DNA from 2 places in the Aquibium microcysteis genome. Region 2 is predicted to be linked to the other one. Evidence: predicted binding sites of a transcription regulator. Region 2 holds the regulator's gene; the other holds the start of a gene.
The links. The regulator LexA, encoded in region 2, represses DNA repair genes until DNA is damaged. The targets are predictions, from matches to a motif close to TGTTCNNNNTGTGTTCNG.
Positions count from the first base shown of each region.

Region 1 (7,239 bases), 170 kb from region 2:
TCTACGGCCACACGGATTCCACGGGCGACGACAACTACAATCTCGGCCTGTCGCAGCGCCGCGCGCTTTCGGTCGCCAACTATCTCGGCGCGCAGGGTGTCGACCAGCGCCGCTTCTCCATCCTCGGTCTGGGCGAGACCCAGCCGATCGCCTCGAACGCCACGCCCGACGGACGGGCGGCCAACCGCCGCGTCGAGATCCGGCTCGCACCGATCACCTGATCGGGGAGCCTTCATCCACGAGGGAAATCCCGCCCCGCCGGCGGGATTTTTCGTTGGAAGACATGTCGTCGACGGCCGCGTGTCAGGCCAGCGCGGCGGCGATGCGGGCCGCCAGGCGGGCATTGTTCTCGACGAGCGCGATGTTGGTTTCGAGACTCCGCCCCTGCGTCAGTTCGAGGATCCGGGCGAGCAGGAAGGGCGTGACGGCCTTGCCGGAGACGCGCCGTTCCACGGCATCGCGTTGCGCGGCCTCGATATGGACCGCCATCTCGGCCTCGGGGATTTCCGACGCCGCCGGCACCGGATTGGCGATGAGCATGCCGCCCGCGACGCCGAGCGCCGTCCGCGTTCTCTGGAAGCGGGCGATCGCCTCGGCGCTGTCGAGACGCAGCGGTGCCCCGAAGCGCGATCCGCGCGACCAGAAGGCGGGCATCACGTCCGTACCGTAGCCCACCACCGGAACGCCGCGCGTCTCCAGAACCTCCAGCGTCTTCTCGATGTCGAGGATCGCCTTGGCACCCGCCGAGACAACGATCACCGGCGTGCGGGCGAGTTCGTCGAGATCGGCCGAGATGTCGAAGCTCGTCTCCGCGCCCTTGTGGACGCCGCCGATTCCGCCCGTCGCGAAGACGCGGATGCCGGCGGCTGCGGCCGCGATCATGGTGGCGGCGACCGTCGTTCCGCCGGTGCGTCCTTCGGCCACGGCGAAGGCGAGGTCGGCACGCGACAGCTTCATGGCGCCCGAAACGCGGGCCAGGCTCACGAGCTCCGAGGCCGAGAGGCCGACCTTGAGCCTGCCTTCGACGACCACGATCGTCGCCGGGACGGCGCCCTCGTCGCGGATGATCGCCTCCACCCGCGCGGCCATTTCCGCGTTCTGCGGAAAAGGCATGCCGTGGGTGACGATCGTGCTCTCGAGCGCCACGACGGGACGGCCCTCGGCGAGGGCGGCGGCCACGGGCGCGGAGACGTCGGTGAAGGGCCGGGCGATATCGGTCATGAGCCTGAAACTCCTTTGTCCGCCCGCGTCTTGCCACCCCGCCGGCGGTGCGTGCAAGGGGAGCCCGCCGATTCGCCCGGCGCCGCGGCCCCGGCCCGGCCCTGCCTGGAATGCCCCTCGGAGCCGGGCGATGGGAACATCACGCGAACCTCATGGTCAAGTCTCTGAAATCGCTGGAGCGACGAGCGCTTGCAAAAGGAGAACAAAAAGAGTACATAGGATCTCAGGCGGCAAGGCGGCCGGACTTCATTGACGATCGAGGGGTAATGTATCATGGCTCAGAACTCATTGCGGCTGGTCGAGGAAAAATCGGTGGACAAAAGCAAGGCTCTGGACGCGGCGCTGTCGCAGATCGAGCGCGCCTTCGGGAAGGGCTCGATCATGCGGCTCGGCCGCAACGAGCAGATCGTGGAGATCGAGACGGTGTCGACCGGATCGCTCAGTCTCGACATCGCGCTCGGCGTCGGCGGACTTCCCAAGGGGCGCATCATCGAGATCTACGGTCCGGAAAGCTCGGGCAAGACGACGCTTGCGCTGCACACGGTGGCCGAAGCTCAGAAGAAGGGCGGCATCTGCGCCTTCGTCGATGCCGAGCATGCGCTCGATCCCGTCTATGCCCGCAAGCTCGGCGTCGACCTGGAGAACCTCCTGATCTCGCAGCCGGACACGGGCGAGCAGGCGCTCGAGATCTGCGACACCCTGGTGCGTTCCGGCGCGATCGACGTGCTGGTGGTCGATTCGGTGGCGGCGCTGACGCCGCGCGCCGAGATCGAGGGCGAGATGGGCGATTCGCTGCCGGGCCTGCAGGCCCGTCTGATGAGCCAGGCGCTGCGCAAGCTCACCGCGTCGATCTCGCGCTCCAACACGATGGTCATCTTCATCAACCAGATCCGCATGAAGATCGGCGTCATGTTCGGGTCGCCCGAGACGACCACCGGAGGCAATGCGCTCAAGTTCTACGCCTCGGTGCGTCTCGACATCCGCCGCATCGGTTCGGTCAAGGAGCGCGGCGAGGTCACCGGCAACCAGACCCGCGTCAAGGTGGTCAAGAACAAGCTGGCGCCGCCCTTCAAGCAGGTCGAGTTCGACATCGTCTACGGGTCCGGCATCTCCAAGACGGGCGAACTGGTCGATCTGGGCGTCACCTCGGGCATCGTCGAGAAGTCGGGTGCCTGGTTCTCCTACAATTCCCAGCGTCTCGGCCAGGGGCGCGAGAACGCCAAGCAGTTCCTGAAGGACAATCCGGAACTCGCCAACGAGATCGAGAAGGCGCTGCGGCAGAGCGCCGGGCTCATCGCCGAGAAGCTGCTCGACGGTGGTCCGGAAGACGACGACGGCGGGGACATGGCCGAGGAGGCCTGATCCGCGAACGAGCCCCCATTGCAGTCTTCGGGCCGCCGGTCTTCCCCCGGCGGCCCGTTTTCGTTGGCGCGGGGGCGACGCAGGCGGCGGGAGGGCGCGCCGTCTTTCTGGACACTCGCGCGGCCAGCCGATAAGAAGCCGTTCGGCTGCCGGGCACCCCGGTTTTCCTTGAGAAGGCATCGAAATGAGTGGCGTCAACGCAATCCGGTCGGCTTTCCTCGACTATTTCCGGAAGAACGGTCACGAGATCGTCGCGTCGAGCCCGCTGGTACCGCGCAACGACCCGACGCTGATGTTCACGAATGCCGGCATGGTGCAGTTCAAGAACGTCTTCACCGGCATCGAGCAGCGGCCCTATTCGCGGGCGACCACCTCGCAGAAATGCGTGCGCGCCGGCGGCAAGCACAACGACCTCGACAACGTCGGCTACACCGCGCGCCATCACACCTTCTTCGAGATGCTCGGCAATTTCTCCTTCGGCGACTATTTCAAGGACGTCGCCATCGAACTCGCCTGGAACCTCATCACCAAGGAGTTCGGCCTCGACCCCGGTCGCCTCCTGGTGACCGTCTACCATACCGACGACGAGGCGGCGGGCCACTGGAAGAAGATCGCCGGACTCTCCGACGACCGCATCATCCGCATCGCCACCTCGGACAATTTCTGGGCGATGGGCGATACCGGCCCGTGCGGCCCTTGCTCGGAAATCTTCTACGACCACGGCGAGGGCATCCCCGGTGGTCCGCCCGGCAGCCCTAACGAGGACGGCGACCGCTTCATCGAGATCTGGAACCTCGTCTTCATGCAGTTCGAGCAGGTGACGAAGGAGGAGCGCGTGGCGCTGCCGCGGCCCTCGATCGACACGGGCATGGGGCTGGAGCGCATCGCTGCGGTGCTTCAGGGCGAGCACGACAATTACGACATCGACCTGTTCAAGGCGCTGATCCGCGCGTCGGTCGAGTCGACGGGCGTGCCGGCGGAAGGAAAGAACCGGGCGAGCCACCGCGTCATCGCCGATCACCTGCGCGCCGCGAGCTTCCTCATCGCGGACGGCGTGCTGCCCTCCAACGAGGGGCGCGGCTACGTGCTCAGGCGCATCATGCGGCGCGCCATGCGCCATGCCCAGCTGCTCGGAGCGGCCGAGCCGCTGATGTGGCGGCTGGTGCCGGCGCTGGTGCGCGAGATGGGCCAGGCCTATCCGGAACTCGTGCGCGGCGAGGCGCTGATCACCGAGACGCTGAAGCTCGAGGAGAAGCGCTTCCGCACGACGCTGACACGCGGGCTCGGCCTCCTGTCGGATGCCACCGAGGGCATGGTCGCGGGCGCGAGGCTCGACGGCGAGACCGCCTTCAAGCTCTACGATACCTACGGTTTTCCTCTCGACCTGACGCAGGACGCGCTGCGTCAGCGCGGCATCTCGGTCGATACCGACGGCTTCAGCGCGGCCATGGAACGCCAGAAGGCCGAGGCCCGGGCGAGCTGGGCGGGATCCGGCGAGGCCGCCGCCGAGACGATCTGGTATTCGGTGAAGGACAAGGCTGGCGCCACCGAGTTTCTCGGCTACGACACCGAGAAGGCCGAAGGCGTGATCGCGGCCATCGTTCGCGAAGGGTCGCTCGTCGACAGCGCCGGCGAGGGCGAAACGGTGCAGATCGTCGTCAACCAGACGCCGTTCTACGGCGAATCCGGCGGCCAGCAGGGCGATACGGGGACTTTCCACGGCGAGGGTTTCGCGGTCACGATCACCGACACGCAGAAGAAGGTCGACGGCCTCTTCGTGCATTCCGGCATCGTGCGCAGCGGCACCGTGCGGCCCGGTGCAGCGGTTTCGATGGAAGTCGACCATGCGAGACGTGCCAGGCTGCGGGCCAACCATTCGGCGACGCATCTCCTGCACGAGGCGCTGCGCGAAAAGCTCGGGACCCACATCGCGCAGAAGGGCTCGCTCGTCGCGCCGGACCGGCTCCGTTTCGATTTCTCGCACCCGAAGCCGATCGCGGCCGAGGAACTCGAGGCGGTCGAGGCTCTGGCGAACGCGATCGTCTTCCAGAACAGTCCGGTGACCACGCGCCTGATGGCCGTCGACGACGCGATCGCCGAGGGTGCCATGGCGCTGTTCGGCGAGAAATACGGCGACGAGGTGAGGGTCGTGTCGATGGGCACGGCAATCGACGGCGAAAAGGCCGGTAAATCCTATTCCACCGAACTCTGCGGCGGCACGCATGTCGGCGCGACCGGCGAGATCGGGCTGGTGCGCGTGGTATCCGAGGGCGCGGTCGCGGCCGGGGTGCGGCGACTGGAAGCCGTGACCGGCGAGGCGGCGAGGCGTCATCTCGACGAGCAGGATCGCCGTCTGAAGGCGATCGCCTCGACATTGAAGGTTTCGCCCGCCGACGCGGCAGCTCGCGTCGAGGCGCTCGTGGAGGAGCGTCGCAGGCTCGAGAAGGAACTGGCGGACGCCCGCAAGAAGCTCGCGCTCGGGGGCGGTTCGGGCGGCAATGCCGGGCAGGGCGCCGAGACCGTCAATGGTGTAGGCTTCGTCGGAAAGGTCGTCGACGGCGTCGGCGCCCGCGATCTGAAGCCTCTCGCCGACGAGGCGAGGACGTCGCTCGGCTCCGGGGTGGTCGTGTTCGTCAGCGCCGACGACGAGGGCAAGGCGAGCGTCGTCGTCGCCCTGACACCCGACCTGGTCGGCCGATTCAGCGCCGTGGACCTGGTTCGCGCGGCGTCCGAGGCGCTCGGTGGCAAGGGCGGTGGCGGGCGGCCCGACATGGCGCAGGCCGGCGGCCCCGACGGCAGCCGTGGCGCGGACGCCGTCGATGCGGTAAGGAAGGCTCTCGCGAAGGGGGACTGATCGGTGTCATGATCGCATCCGCGCCGCGTCCGGGAAAACTCTCGCGCGGTGCGGGAGCGAGCGCACCGGGAGGCCGCAGGTCGCGCGCCCGCGCGACGATCCACGCGCTGCTCGAAAACGGAACGCAGCTGCGCGCAGGCCTCGTCCTGCAGCGCGCCATCATGGCGCTGATCGTCGTCTCCGTGCTGGCCTCGGTGCTGGAAACGGTGCCTGGGCTGGGCCGCACATGGCACGTCCTGTTCGAAGCGATCGAGTTTGCTTCCGTCTTCTGCTTCACGACGGAATATCTGCTTCGTCTCTGGAGCGTGGTCGAGGATCTGCCCTACCGGCACCTGTCGCCCTGGCGGGCCCGGCTCCGATGGATGGCATCGCCCGGCGCGATCATCGATCTGGCGGCGGTCGCGCCGTTCTATCTCAACCTGCTCGGGCTCATCGACGTCAGGACTTTGCTGGCGTTGCGCATTCTCCGCTTCTTCAAGCTGACGCGCTATTCGCCGGGCGCGCGATCGCTGATCGATGCGATCCGCAGCGAGCGGGCGGCCCTGCTGACCTGCCTCATGCTGATCGTCACGGTCGCGCTGGTCAGCGCCACGCTCATGCACCTGCTGGAGCGAGACGTCCAGCCCGACAAGTTCGGCACAGTGCCCGACGCTCTCTATTGGGCGATGATCACCCTCACGACGGTCGGCTACGGCGACGCCGTTCCCGTGACGCCGGTGGGAAAGATCGTCGCCACGATCTCTGCGCTCGCCGGCATCGTCATGCTGGCGCTGCCGATCGGAATTCTCGCGACATCCTTCGCGCAGGTCATCCAGCGCCGGGAGTTCGTCGTGACCTGGGGAATGGTGGCGCGTGTGCCGCTGTTCGATCGGCTGAACGCGTCCGAGATCCTCGACATCATGCAGTATCTCAGTTCGGTCTCGGCCGAACCCGGCGAAGTGATCGTGCGCAAGGGTGATCCGGCCACCACCATGTTCTTCATCGCGTCCGGCCGGGTGGCAGTGGAACTGCCCGGCAGGGAGGTCTCGCTCGGCGAGCACCAGTTCTTCGGCGAATCCGCCATGCTGAAGGACGGTGCGCGCAGCGCCACCGTCCGGGCCATCCAGCACACCAAGCTTCTCGTCCTCGACGCGTCGGACCTGCGCGGCCTGATGGAGAGACGCCCCGACATCGCCGACTCGATCGCGGCCGTCGCCCGGGAGCGGCGGGACGCTGCGGGCTGAGCCGTGCGGCCCTCATGAAAACGGGCCCGCTTGCGCGAGCCCGCTCCGCGAGATGGGGAGACGCGGGTCTCAGCCCATCGCCTTCTGCAGGTTCTCGTCGATCTTGTCGAGGAAGCCGGTGGTCGACAGCCAGGGCTGGTCGGGGCCGATCAGCAGCGCCAGATCCTTGGTCATGAAGCCGGATTCGACCGTCTGCACGCACACCTTCTCCAGCGTGTCGGCGAAGCGCTTCAGTTCGGCATTGTCGTCGAGCTTGGCCCGGTGGGCGAGGCCGCGGGTCCAGGCGAAGATCGACGCGATCGAGTTGGTCGAGGTCTCCTCGCCCTTCTGGTGCTGGCGGTAGTGGCGCGTCACCGTGCCGTGCGCGGCCTCGGCCTCCACCGTCTTGCCGTCCGGCGTCATCAGCACCGAGGTCATCAGGCCGAGCGAGCCGAAGCCCTGCGCCACGGTGTCGGACTGCACGTCGCCGTCGTAGTTCTTGCAGGCCCAGATGTAGCCGCCCGACCATTTCAGGCTCGCCGCCACCATGTCGTCGATCAGGCGGTGCTCGTACCAGATCTTCCTGGCCTTGAATTCCGC
Region 1 is NZ_CP061080.1:1,819,012-1,826,250, reverse strand. It holds gene IAI54_RS08355 (YiaD family glycine zipper/OmpA-like lipoprotein) at 1-221, shown strand, start outside; gene IAI54_RS08350 (pseudouridine-5'-phosphate glycosidase) at 304-1,221, opposite strand; gene recA (recombinase RecA) at 1,495-2,583, shown strand; gene alaS (alanine--tRNA ligase) at 2,768-5,437, shown strand; gene IAI54_RS08335 (cyclic nucleotide-gated ion channel) at 5,446-6,660, shown strand; gene IAI54_RS08330 (NADP-dependent isocitrate dehydrogenase) at 6,730-7,239, opposite strand, start outside.
Region 1: recA (recombinase RecA) is a predicted target of LexA. The motif match lies at 1,420-1,437, and genes of this name have one in related genera.

Region 2 (7,239 bases):
GATGACGCCGGCAAAGGTCGTCGAACCGTTCGAGACCGTGATCGTGTTGGCACCCAGCGCGAGGTCGCCGGCGCCCGCCAGCGTCGTCAGGCTGCGGTCGCCATTGGCGCCCGAAAGGTCGAGCTTTCCGTCGATCGTCACCTGGGACGATTCCGAGATGTCGGCGGCGCCCTTGAGCACGAGCGTCGTCCCGTCCTTCACCTCGGTGGTGCCGGCATAGCCGTTGTCGGCCGTCATGGTGATCGTGCCGACGGTCGTGCCGTCGCCGAGGATCACGGAGCCGTTCGTCAGCGCGCCGTCCAGATAGGCGACGTTCTCGCCGAGGGCCCCGCCATTGGCGATGATGGTCCGCGTGCCGCCGGCCAGGTTGATGGCGTTCTTGAAGTGGACGTCGGAATCGGCACTGTCGGAGCCGAACAGCAGCGCGGATCCGTCGGTGACGAAGCTCGCCGACGCCCAGGTCACGGTCTGGCCATTGTTAAGGCGCACCGTCAGGTCGCCGTCGACAGCGGCGAAGCCGCCCGAGCCGGTCCACTGGACGCGGCCGGACGCCGTGCCGAGGTGGCGGTCGAAGGTGCCGTTGGTCTGCAGCACGCCGCCGGCCAGGTTGATGTTGCTGTCATCGTGGATGCCGGTGCCGTCGTCGGCGTCCAGCACCCCGCCGGAGATCTTCGTCTGGCCGGTATAGGTGTTGACGCCGTTGAAGACGACGAGGCCGCTGCGGATGTCGATGCCGGCGCCCTTGCCGCTGGCGATCGAGGTGCCGGAGATGCTGCCGGCACTGTCGTCGGCGATCGTGCCGTTGAAGGTGATCGTCTTGCCGTCGCCCGGATCGAGCGTCACGGACGACCCCTTCATCATGAACAGGTCGGTACCGGCCGCCTGTCCTGCCTCGCCGCCGTTCTGGCTGGAGCCGGCATAGACGTTGTTGCCATCGAAGGTCGCGTTGCCGGTGATGGTGAGACTGCCGCCCGACTGCACGAAGATCGCGCCGCCATAGGCCGAGCCGCCGCCGCCGCCCGTGCCGTTGGGGGTTCCGTCGGCGGTGGAGCCCACGCCGCCGCCGAAACCGGCCGCGCCGCCGGAACCGCCGGAACCTTCATTCGGGCCGTGATTGGCAGCCCCGCCATCATCGCCGTCGTCGCCGCCATTGCCGCCGATGCCGCCACCAGCGCCGAATCCACCGGAACCGCCGCTGCCGCCGCTGCCGCCGCTGCCTCCGGCTGCGGCGGAAATGGCGACGGCATTGCCACCGTCACCGCCATCGCCGCCGGCACCGCCGCCATAGCCGAAGCTGCCGCCGCCGCCCGCGCCGCCGCTTGCGCCGCTGCCGCCGGCACCCGAAACGCCCGTCCCATAGGCGGTCACTTCGATGGCGAGCAGGAAGGCTCCCTCGGCAGCGGCCTTCGTCACCGCTGCGGCGGCGTCGCCCGTCTTGTCCGTGGTCAGCGCCGTGAATGCAGCCGCCGCCGCCGTCAGCTGCGCCGTCAGTGCGGCGTCGAGCGGCTGCGCGGAAGCGGTGGCCGCGGCCGTGAACGCGGCGGCCAGCGCCGTAAGCTGCGTCACCTCGACGGATTCGGAGCCGGACGTATAGATGGCGTAGACCTGATCGGCCAGCGCCTTCACCGTCTGCACGGTCGACGCGGCGCCCGAAGCACCATCGCCGCCCTTGCCGCCGGCGCCTCCGACACCATCGCTCCCGTCGCCGCCGTTGAAGCCGTTCTGGCCACCGACGCCGTTGCCGTTGCCGGCGAAATAGGAGGACTCCGTCGGTCCATCCCGGCCGTCGGCACCCGTCGAACCCGCGGTCCCGGTCCCCCGCCCGTTCAGCCCGCCGCCCGTCGCGCCCACGCCGCCATCGCCGCCGATCGCGGTGTTGCCGATGAAATCGACCGAATCGATGGTCACGGTGGCGCCGCTGCCGACGAAGATGCCGCCGCCCATGCCCGCGCCGCCGCCGCTGCCGTCGCTGCCCTGCGCCGTCTGGCCGGTGATCGTGGTGCTGGTGACGGTGTTGGTGCCGGCGAGGAATTCCGTTGCCCCCGCATGTCCGGCATAGCCGGCGACGACAAGCGTCATCGCCATCATCGAGGTGGTGGCGAGCGCCCGCTGGCGGAAGCGTCGCCTGGTCGTCGAAGGGCCTGTCGTCGAAGAAACCTGGGCGCCGCTGATCGGATTCCGGCGGTTTTCGGTGGAACGGTTCATGGACCGGAAGTCTCCTGGCAACTCTACTTTCCGGCGTTCGGAATCATCACGGCCGGCGAATCTCGCACATCGCTACCACTCGCTCCTTACGGAAAATTAACGTTAATTACATCGGCGTGACCGCCGCGACGGGCGGGCGTCAGCCGTCGATGCCGAAAGGGATCGTCAGCTCGTAGCCCCAGTTGCGGATGGCGCGGATGCCGCGCTCCCCGGCGCCGGCTTCCTTGATCTTCTGGTTGATCCGGAAGATCGTCACGTTGATCGTGTTCCGGCTGGCGATGCTTTCGTCGCCGCCGAGCACCGCACCGATCTGCCAGGCTTCGAACCGGCGCTCCGGGGCGCGCGCCAGAGCCACGAGCACCGCGAGTTCGGACGCGGTCAGGGGAAGACTGCGCTCGGGACCGTGCAGCTGCCGGGTGTTGAGGTCGACGCGGAAGTCGGGAACGGATGCCGCGGGCGCCGCGACCCGGCGGCGCAGCGCGCCCACGACCGCGGTCAGTTCGTCCGCGGCGACCGGCGTGGTGAGATAGATGTCCGCCCCCATCTCGTAGCCGTCGCGCCGGTCCGACGGTCTGTCGCGTTCGGACAGGAGGATGATGCCGATGCGCGGCTGCAGTCGGCGCATGCGCGCGGTCAGGCTCAAGCCGCTCTCGCCGGGCAGATTCACGTCGACGAGCAGCATGTCCGGGTTGATCGGGCGGGTTGCCTCGATGAAATCCTCGGCACAGCCGAAGGCGCTGACGCGATAGCCGACGTCGGAGAGGGAGCGCGTGAAGGCGCGGCGCAGGCCGTCATCGCTCTGGATCACGACGATGTTCATCGACGGCCCGGCCTCTCCCGCAGCCGATCGGCCTCTCCGGAAAGCGCGTGCCGCGGGTCGCGGTCCGGCGGAACGGCCGGAAGCCAGAACTCGAGACGAATTCGTCCCTGGGCCACCGTGCAGCCGACCCGGCCGGCGAGCATCTCGGTGACGCCCTGAACGATGTAGAGACCGAGGCCGGAACCGGGCACCCCGCGCGAGCCGGGCGCGCGGTAGAACTTGTCGAACACGCGCGCGGGGTCGGGTGCCATGTCGGGCAGCAACGCGTTCTCGATGGTGACGACCGCTCCGTCGGCGCCACCGCGCGCGAGCCTTCGGCATGCGAGGACGATCCGCGAACCCGCCGGCGCATGTTTGATGGCATTCTCGACGAGGTTCGACAGGACCATGTCGACCATCTGCCGGTCGCTTGCGACCAGGACCGGCTCCCGTGCCTGCATTTCCAGCGGATTGACCGGCGAGTGGCTTGCCACGACCCCGCGCAGCGCTTCGGCGAGGTCGAAGCGTGTCGCCCCCCCTTTGGGATCGGCCTCCTCCGGCTGACTGCTGCGCCGCACGATGGCGTCGATCTCGCACAGTGCCGCGCGGATGTCGCGGTATCGCTCCGGACCGAGGCGGGCGGGATCGATCGAGAGCTGGATGGCGGCGAGCGGATTGCGGATCTCGTGCACCAGCATGGCGGCGAAGCGGTCCTGGACGTCGCGCTGCCGCCGCGCGGCGTCCAGCGCCTGGGTCACCAGGTCCAGCCGCGCACGGTTCTCGGCGGCGCGTGCATCTCTCTCCCGCGCCCGGCGCTGGATCAGGAAGAACATCTGCGCCCCGTACATCAGGACGAGGATGTAGGGATAATGGTAGGTCCACTCGCCGAGATTGCCGATCCCCAGCAGCGGGACCACCGTCACGGCGAATGCGACGGCCTGAACCCCGTAGAGCGTGCGCAGCAGCGGTGACCGGACCCCGTCCCTCCATGGCCAGACCGCCATCGCGAAATAGAACGCGGAACTGGCGAAGAGGAGCATGGAATTCAACCGAAGCGCGAATTGCGCATGCCCCGCCATCAGAATCGCAATCAGGACGGCCGAGCAGCCCAACATCATCCAGCTGACGGTGGAGACGAGCGTTGCGGGGGCGTAGAGCAGGAAGACCTGGCGATGCAGCATCACTCCGAGGGCAGGCGCCAGACAGACCAGGGCGCTGGTCAGACCGCTCACCCGGCCGGCCGGTGCTTCGGGCATCAGGGCGGCGATATAGCCCATCACCGCCAGCATCGAGACGATGTAGCAGAGTTGCGAAGCGATGAAGAGGACGGTGATCGGCGCCGGCCGGCGCACGAAATCGCCGATCGACCAGAACAGGATGCACGCCGCGATGGCCAGGAAGAGGACGAGCAGGGCGTCCGAGGCCAGTTCGGCCTGGCGTACGTCGCGCCAGTCGATCGCCTCCACCCCGAAGAGCGATGAACTGGTCGTCTCCAGCCGCAGGAAGTAGACGGTGTCGGGCGCGGCCGGACGGATCTCGAAGGTCAGGGCCACCGTGGCGGCCTCGCGCTGCCGGAAAGGCAGAAGATCGCCGGTTTCCCGTCGCTGCCAGCCCGCTCCGGAGGAATCCGGCTCGAACAGCGTGACCCTGTCGAGAAAGGTCGGCCTGATGTAGAGGACGAGCGGCCGGCCATCGGCCTGCGGTCGCACGCGCAGGCGGAACCAGTGAGCCGACGGCGTGAAGCCTTCCGAGAAGAGCTTCTTCACCGGCGCGAACTGCATCCCGACCACATCCTCGACGCCCAGCCGCGCCGACGGGTCCTCGAGCACCGCTCGCTCGACGACGTGGTCGGACCCCGGATGCAGCGAGACGAGCGAGGCGGCACCCAGGATGGTGATGACGATCCCGATGACCGCGAGCAATGGCAGCAGCAACTCGCTTCCATAGTCGGCGACACGCGAGCGAATGCTCGCCGTCTTCAGATGAGATGCGACCGGCTCGGCAGCCCGCCTCGGTGAGAATTCCATGAGCCCCGACAGACGCCCCTCTCGTAAGAGCCGGGCGACACCGGAATTCCCCTGCGACTTCCACGCCACGCCCCGCCTGCCAACCTATGCAACGCACGCGGAGAATTTACCAGCGGTTGACCGACCTTCGTCCCCAGCCGTCGGCGCTTCCATCCCCGGCGCCGCGGCTCGCCCATCGCGCCGGTCAGGCGGGCGTGGCAGCGGGAAGCGGCGCTGGCCGGTTTCTGCGCATGCGCGGTGACCGGATCCGAACAAAGCGATTGCGGAACAAGACTGGAACAGATAGGTTTGTTCCGGTTTTGTTTTTCGCACGATTCCTTCCGGGGGTGGACCCATGCTGACCCGCAAGCAACACGAACTGCTGCTCTATATCCACGAGCGTCTGAAGGAGACGGGCATACCGCCGTCCTTCGACGAGATGAAGGAGGCGCTCGATCTCGCCTCCAAGTCGGGCATCCACCGCCTGATCACGGCGCTGGAGGAACGCGGTTTCATCCGGCGGCTGCCCAACCGCGCCCGCGCGCTGGAAGTGCTGCGGCTGCCCGATTCGATTGCGCCCGGCCTCGGCGCGCCGCGGAAGTTCTCGCCCAGCGTCGTGGAGGGCGGACTAGGCAGGAAGCCGGAAGCGAGTCCCGCGCGCACGGCCAGCAACGACGACAACGCGAACGGTGTTTCGATCCCGGTGATGGGCCGCATCGCCGCCGGCGTTCCGATCGACGCCATCCAGCACCAGACCCATTCGGTCGTGGTGCCGCCGGACATGCTGGCGGGCGGCGACCACTACGCGCTGGAGGTGAAGGGCGATTCGATGATCGAGGCCGGCATCCTCGACGGCGATACGGTCATCATCCGCAATACTTCCAGTGCCACGCCCGGGGACATCGTGGTGGCGCTCGTCGACGGCGAAGAGGCGACGCTGAAGCGCTTCCGCCGCAAGGGCGCGTCGATTGCGCTCGAAGCGGCCAACCCCGCCTACGAGACGCGGATCTTCGGACCCGACCGCGTCAGCGTCCAGGGCAAACTGGTCGGCCTCATCCGGCGTTACTGAGCCGGCGCGTCCGGGCTCCTGCCGGCCGGAGCACCTGCGCTGCTTTCGTCCGGCTTCCGCCTTTCGGGCTCATAGGGCGGCATGCCGCGCGCCTCGCGCGAAAAGCTCCGGTGCGCATGCCAGGGTCTGAAGGGTTCGCGTATGGCGCGGCGGAGCGCGACGTTTGCTCCCCTCCCCTCGCCGGCCGCCGTGAATCGTCCTTCCGCACTGCCGCGGCGGGCGAGATCGCGCCTCGTGAGCACGGTCGTGGAACTGCCGGCGGGACAGGGGGCAGCGACCGTCGCATCCTCGATCACCATGAGGGCGGCGGTACCGCAATGCCCTGATGCCGACACCCCCTCGCTCACCCAGACGACCAACGCGCCGCTGGCATGGCGGGCAGCACAGGCTCCGCCGGTGCAGGTGAACGGCGTGTCGGGCTCCGGCGGCGAGAACGGCTGCGGCACGCCGGATGCCTGCTCGGCTCCGCCCGAAGTCATCACCGGCCGGACGACTGCGCCGGCCATGGCCGCATCCATCCATATCCCGGTGACGAAGTCGCTCGGTCGCGGCCGACTGACGGAGAGGTCGCCGTTGCCCATGCGCATGGCGACCAGGCGGCCGTCGTCCGATACGAACAGATCCGGCAGGTCGCGGCCCGCGATGATGGCGAGGCCGGCGACGAGCAGCGGCAGGGCGAGCAGGCGCAGCCATGTGGTCAGCACGGTCGCCAGCACGAGGGCCACCGTCAGCGTCAGCACTGCTGCCGCCGGGATGGCGCCGACGGCGTCGATCGGCGTCAGCTCCGCCAGCCGGCGCGCGACCGCCAGCATCACGCCGATGCCCCAGCCCATCAGGTCGAGCGCCGGCCCGTCGAGCCCGAACGGCATCAGCACGCCGGCGAGCACCGCCGACGGCATGACGACGAGCGACACCACGGGCATGGCGAGCAGGTTCGCCACGAGACCGAGCGGCGAGGCCCGGTGGAAGTGCCACACGCCGTAGAGCGCCGTCGCCGTCCCGGCGATCAGCGAGGTCGCCGCGATGCCGCCGGCATAGGCGAGGCCCTTCCCGAGCAGGGCCCGCGGCAGCGCGCGGTCGTGGTTCCGCCCGCCGCCCGGCGGGTGGCGAAGGCGCCGCTCCGACCAGGCGGCATAGGCGGCGATCAGGGCTCCCGTCGC
Region 2 is NZ_CP061080.1:1,644,325-1,651,563, forward strand. It holds gene IAI54_RS29120 (beta strand repeat-containing protein) at 1-2,205, opposite strand, end outside; gene IAI54_RS07515 (response regulator transcription factor) at 2,345-3,025, opposite strand; gene IAI54_RS07520 (sensor histidine kinase) at 3,022-4,938, opposite strand; gene lexA (transcriptional repressor LexA) at 5,366-6,079, shown strand; gene IAI54_RS07530 (ComEC/Rec2 family competence protein) at 6,073-7,239, opposite strand, start outside.